2 regions of the Bradyrhizobium sp. 160 genome follow, and region 2 is predicted to be linked to the other one. Evidence: predicted binding sites of a transcription regulator. Region 2 holds the regulator's gene; the other holds the start of a gene.
The links. The regulator LexA, encoded in region 2, represses DNA repair genes until DNA is damaged. The targets are predictions, from matches to a motif close to TGTTCNNNNTGTGTTCNG.
Positions count from the first base shown of each region.

Region 1 (3,205 bases), on a different contig from region 2:
GCAGCGCCGCCCTGGCCGAGCGGCATTTCGAGCTCGGGCAGGATGGTCTTGAGCTCACCGTGCAGCGTGTAGGGCGGGTTGACGATGAGGAGACCCGTGGAGGTGAGGGCCGCGCCATCGAGCTGCGGCGCCACACTGAATTCGAGGCGCAGGCATTTTCCGGGCGGCTTTGCTGCGGCTGCGAGCCGGGCCACCGTTTGCGCCAGCGTGTCGGTGGCGCGCCGGTTCTTGGCCGGATACCAGATGACGTAGATACCGGTCGGCCATTTCGCGAACGCCGCTGAGAAGGCCTCGCCAAGCCGCTCGAACTCGTCCTTGGCCTCGAACGGCGGGTCGATCAGCACGAGGCCGCGCCGCTCCTTCGGCGGCACGAAGGCGGGCAGTGCCATCCAGCCGTCGAGATCGACCACGCGAGCCTGCTCGTCGCGGCGCAGCACGTCGATCAGCGCTTTCCGCGCCTTCGGCTCGAGCTCGCAGGCGACGAGGCGGTCCTGCGGCCTGAGCAGGCCGCGCGCGATCAGTGGCGAGCCGGGATAGGCTTTGAGCTCGCCCTTCGGATTGAAGGCGCGGACGATGTCAAGATAGGGCTTGGTCAGCGCCGCGGTCTCGTTCGACAGGCGCGCCTGCATCAGCCGCGCGATGCCGGTCAGCCACTCGCCGCCACGGCGCGCCTCGTTGCTGTCGAGGTCGTAGAGGCCGGCGCCGGCATGGGTGTCGATGACGCGGAACGCCGCCGGCTTGTCCTGCAAATAAGTGAGGATGCGCGCCAGCACGATGTGCTTGATGACGTCGGCGAAGCTGCCGGCATGGAAGGCGTGACGGTAGTTCATGACGGAGAGTTACGACATCGCGAGGCGAAAGTAACGGCCGTCATTTCGGGGCGGTGCGCCAGCACCGAACCCGGAATCCATTTCTTTGAGAACGCGGACAGATGCATTCCGGGCTCGCGCTTCCGCCTTCGCTCTTCGGGCTGCGGCGGACAAGCCGCGCGCCCCGGAATGACGATCCGAGGGCTCGCTCTACCCACCCCTGATCGGCGGCATCGTCACCTGCTCGCGGCGGCAGGTGCGGCGCTCGAGCTCGTCGCAGGCGCGGAATTGCAGGTCCTTGCTGAGGCAGATGCGGACCTCGGACAGCCGTGTCCGGTTGCAGGTGACCGAGATGGCGGCATTGCTGAGGCCGGGATTGGCCTTGATAAAAGCGTCCTCGACCTCCGCCGGCGCCACGGTCTTGGCCTGCGACAGATCGAGATATTCGGCCGGGATCTTGATCGCGGCGCGCGCTTTGCGGATCGTTTCGAAATAGCTGCGGCTCTCGAGCCCGGAGCAGGTGCCGTGCTTGTCCCATTCGTTGAAGATCAGGCCCGGCGCCGGCATCAAGTCGAGCATCGAGGAAACGATGCCGCGGTTCAGCCGCGGTGCCGGCCGCTGGCAATATTCGGGGAAGCCGTTTTCATATTGCGGCCACAGGCCATGCACCACGAAGGCGTAGGGCCGCCCGCTGCACTGCATCTGTGAACGGCCGCTGCGCTCGGCCGCTTCCTCGCAGAAGGAGGGCGACCATGACAGCGACAGCACATAGAAATCGAACTCGCCCGGCGCGTTTTGCCGCTTGTCCGGGGCCTTTGCGCCACCGGCGAACGAAGCCAAGCCTGCGGCAAGGATCAGGGGAAGGGTCAGCGAGATCACCAGGCGGGAGAACGAATGCAATCTGGAATGAAACATGGCGACGCCCCTCAACTAGACTGTGCAATGAAGCCTAGCAGGCGATAAGAACATTTCAAGAACAAAATTCGGGCCACCGCCGTTCGGTCGCCGGATCGGCCCGAAGGGCCCTTGAAATCAGGGCTTGGCGGCGCGGCAGGCCGGATTGTAGGCCCAGTTACGGTCGACTCCGACGACGCACCATTCGACACCATTGCCGTAGCCGGCAAAGCCGCCATCCTCGATAATCGAGAAATGCACCTTGCGCACCTTGCCGTCATTGAGCATGGCGTCGCCGGTGCAATAGCGGCGCGGAATGTTGTCGGACTGCCAGGGCCGGAAGGCGGTCTCGCGAACGGCGGAGAAGCCGGTGATCTTCAACGAGGAATTCCAGAACGAGCTTTCCTTCTCCCAGAACTGGGTGGCGATCGTCGGCAGCGCCTTGTCGCAATCGGCGACGGCGCCGTCGTAACGTGGCCCACTCAGCCAGAAATTCGTCTCGAGCGGATTGGCGGCCCTGGCCTCACCGAGCGGCAGCGCCCCGAACGTGAGGCCGAGCACGGCGGCAAAGCGGAGCGATTTCAGGGAGGGGGCGCGCATGGGCAATCCGGACTGCTGGGTCTTGCGAAGATGGGACCGTGCCGCGAAGGCTCGGCGGGGTCAAGTGCAGCGCGGCAACACTTCGCCAGGAGTTGACCACAACGTCGCGCTCGGCATGGCTTCCGTTCTTTCCACTTCCATCGCAGCACCGTAAACTGGCGGCCAGCCAATTGGAGTGACGGGAATGCGAATCATTGCGGCCGCGGGTCTTCTCGCCAGCCTGGTTGTCTCGGGTATGATGGCGAGCCAGTCGGCGCGCGCCGATATCCTTCCAGTGCCGCCGTTCAAGGGCAACGACACCGGCGGCATCATCGCCTATTCGATGGCGACCCAGGTCGATGCCCGGCAGGTCGCGGTCGATCACTGCGCGCGCTACGGCAAGGTCGCCAAATTTCTCGCGGTGCAGGCCTACGAGGGCGGCTACATCTCGTTCTCCTGCCGCTGGGTGCCCTATGGCGCCGCCGACCAGCCGATCCGAACGCTGTACTGAACCGCGGTCGTAACGCCGCAATCTCTCAGCCGGGAGCTCCCAGATGACGCGCAAACTCGCTTTGCTCGGCTCGGCCGCCTGTCTCGTGTTGTCGGCAGGCAGCGCCAGCGCCGACGATCTGCCGCTGCGCAAGGCCGGCCTTTGGGAAATGAAGCTGGTCACGACCGGCTCGCCCGTGCCCGAGATGACCATGCAGCACTGCACCGACGAGACCGTCGACAAGGAGATGAGCAACAACGTCTCCCCGATGGCCAAGCAGATCTGCGCCAAGCAGGAGATCAAGAAGACCGCGACCGGCTATGTCAGCGATTCCGAGTGCAACGTCGCCGGCGTCAGCACGACCTCGCATGCCGAGATATCAGGCGATTTCAACTCGGCCTCCTATACGGTGAAGACCTCCTCGCATGCGCAA
Region 1 is NZ_JADPKD010000046.1:9,886-13,090, reverse strand. It holds gene IVA98_RS18015 (23S rRNA (adenine(2030)-N(6))-methyltransferase RlmJ) at 1-830, opposite strand, end outside; gene IVA98_RS18010 (ribonuclease T2 family protein) at 1,020-1,724, opposite strand; gene IVA98_RS18005 (hypothetical protein) at 1,842-2,303, opposite strand; gene IVA98_RS18000 (hypothetical protein) at 2,488-2,793, shown strand; gene IVA98_RS17995 (DUF3617 domain-containing protein) at 2,837-3,205, shown strand, end outside.
Region 1: the regulator LexA is predicted to act here: its motif matches at 1,771-1,788, upstream of IVA98_RS18010 (ribonuclease T2 family protein).

Region 2 (3,205 bases):
GCTGGTCCGGTGCCTTGGTGCTGCTGGCTTCCATCGCGTGGGGGCTGTCGGTGCGGCAGCCCGATATCCTGATTGCCGGGGACGGCGCCAGCGTCGCGGTGCGGGGCAGGGACGGGCAGTTGCATGTGATCCGGGCGAGCAAGGATGGCTTTCTGCTCAAACAGTGGTTAGCTGCCGACGCCGATCCGCGCGATGCCGGGAGTAGCTCGCTGGCTGACGGCGTGTCGTGCGATGAGTCCGGCTGTGTGACGCCGCTTGCCGACGGTCGGCTGGTCGCGCTTTCCCTGCGCATCGATGCGCTGGCTGAGGATTGCAGTCGTGCCGCGCTGGTGGTCACGACGCGCCCCGCGCCGCCCGATTGCGCGGCGATGGTGGTCGACCGGCAACGTCTCGCCAGCCAAGGCGCGCTGGCATTGACGCAGCGTGGTGACGGCTTTGCGATTCAGGCGGTGAGAGCAAGAGGCACAAGCCGTCCCTGGCTGCCGGCCGGCGCCGGCGAGGGTGATTTCGACGGCAGCCTTGTGCCGAGGACGGCCGCGGCCCGCAACCGGGATGCAACGCCGGCGGAGACCGACCTGCAGGTCGACGATTAGGCGCCGGACGATTAAAAACAAACGCGAAGAGTAGGTCCGGGTCCGACCGGACGTTCCGCAGCATTAAATCTTACCATCTCGCCGGCCTCGGCCGGCGATGGCAATTTCAATCCTGGCCCGACCCCGCGGGCGGGGACGGCTCAGCCAATCGGCAAGCGCGTGATCGTCGACCGGCTATCGGCGACGATCTGCGGCTTGTGCTCGCGCTCGCTGACCGGCTGCGTCACCGGCAATTGCAGCACGGTTGCGCGCTGGCCTTCGACGAGCTGCGTCACCAGCACGTATTTGCCGTCGGGGAATTCGATCGCGTCATGATGGCGGTCGGGTATGTGCGGATCGATCTTGCCGAACTTGCCGACGCGGGAGTTGATGGTGCGCGTCCAGATCCAGCGATTATCGTAACGGACGTTGTCGGCGAAGGCGAGCTCCGTTCCCGGCAGCAGGCAGACGGCCACGGTCGGATCGGCCGCGGAAGCAAAGCCGCGCGTTGAGGTGCCGCGGAACGTTGTCGACACGATCGTCTCGCCGACTTCGGCGGGGCGAGATGCAACGGCATGCAGGCTGTAGTCACACATCGGGTGCTCCTCATTCGAAGATAGCAACCCGCGCCTCCTTCGGAGGCGCAAGCCTCTATCAGAGTGGAAGCACGTAACGCTCTGCTCCGTTGTAGGCAAATCTGCGGCTGGCGTTGCCGGACGCGATCACATTATCTTTCCCGAAGCCATAGGAACAAAGCTCGCTTCAGTGCATTCGGCGGATGCGAGCGCCCGTGGCCTACGGGCGCCGACCAGGGGAATGTGGCCAGCTTCGCCGTGGCTGTCGGTCGATGGCAGTTCGGGCGTTGCGGAAATGCTCGCTCCCTGCGTGCGCCGACTTGCGTGCGTGGTGCTGCAATTGAGTTGCGAATGCTTGCGCGGCCGATCAAGCGATCAGCACGCTGCGAAGGCGCTTAAGGCGATCCTGCACATCGTAATCTCCTAAGATCTCTTCACAAGCGATGAGTGCTTGGGGCCGCATGCCGAGGATGGAGCGCCGGAGAGAGGGGCCGGATAATCTGCGCAAGACCAAAAGACTATCCAGCTGGAGCGGACCGTCGTCCGCTCCAATCGGAATCATTGGTATCGAATGACCGCTAGCTCGTCTCAGTACTTGCGGTACAGCCCGATCAGCTTGCCCTGAATCTTCACCCGGTTCGGCGGCAGGATGCGCACCTCATAGGCGGCATTGGCGGGCTCGAGCGCGATCGACGCCCCCCGGCGGCGGAAGCGCTTGAGCGTCGCTTCCTCGTCGTCGATCAGGGCCACCACGATGTCGCCGGTATCGGCGCTCTCGTTACGCTGGATCAGCGCCATGTCGCCATCGAGAATGCCAGCTTCGACCATCGAATCGCCGCGCACTTCGAGTGCGTAGTGCTCGCCTGAGCCGAGCATGTCGGGCGGCACGCTGATGGTGTGACTGCGGGTCTGCAACGCTTCGATCGGCGTGCCGGCCGCGATGCGACCCATCACGGGCACCGCAACGGGACGCTCGCCCTCGTCCGCGGAAGAACTGGAGCTCGCGCGCACCTTGCCGAGATTGCCCTCGATGACGCTCGGCGTGAAGCCGCGGCGGCTGCCGGCGGCGGCCTGGAGCTCGGGCAGCTTGATCACCTCGATGGCGCGGGCGCGGTTGGGCAGGCGGCGGATGAAGCCGCGCTCCTCGAGCGCAGTGATCAGGCGATGGATGCCCGATTTCGAGCGCAGGTCGAGCGCATCCTTCATCTCGTCGAAGGAGGGCGGCACGCCGCTTTCCTTCAGACGTTCGCTGATGAACCGCAGAAGCTCGTATTGTTTGCGCGTTAACATCTCGACCAAAGTCCCCCGGTTGATGTCGTTCGATTCCGAGACGCTGAATTGGAGCGGTAGACCGCTACATGCTCGAAACAAATCATGAACGGACACTATATGTTCCATATGTGTTCCGCAACTGCTTAATTTACCGTGAACGCGGCAAAGTTCGCGGAACGCGTGTAGTGGATGCGTTCAGACGGGCAGGCGCAGCACCTCGCAAGGCGAGCCGGCCTCTGCCTTCGGAGCGAACGGTGCGCGGACGAGAAGTGCCTGTGCTGCAGCGAGATTCGCAAGCAGCGAGGAATCCTGGTGATCGACGGGAAGGGCCACCAGCGTGCCGTCGTCGCGCGTCTCCAGATGTGCGCGCAGATAGTCCGCGCGCATATCGTTTGCGTCCACATCGCGGCCGAGCACGGCGCGCTCTTGTCGGTGATGAATCACGGATCGTCCCGACAAGGCGCGAATCAGCGGCACCAGGAACAGGAAGGCGCACACGTAGGATGACACGGGATTACCCGGCAGGCCGATCACGCGCATCGCGCCGAGCCGCCCATGCATCATCGGCTTGCCCGGGCGCATCGCGATCTTCCAGAACGCCATCGCGACGCCTTCGTCCCTCAGCGCCTGCTGGACCAGATCGTGGTCGCCGACCGACGCGCCGCCGCTCGTGACCAGGATCTCGGCGCCGCTCTCGCGGGCGCGGCGGATGCCGGCAGTGGTGGCCTCCAGCGTATCGGCGACAATGCCAAGGTCGATGGTATCGGCCCCCTCGCTGCGGGCGAG
Region 2 is NZ_JADPKD010000008.1:600,782-603,986, reverse strand. It holds partial or broken gene IVA98_RS05630 (ComEC/Rec2 family competence protein) at 1-593, shown strand, start outside; gene IVA98_RS05625 (hypothetical protein) at 734-1,168, opposite strand; gene lexA (transcriptional repressor LexA) at 1,736-2,437, opposite strand; gene IVA98_RS05615 (molybdopterin molybdotransferase MoeA) at 2,615-3,205, opposite strand, start outside.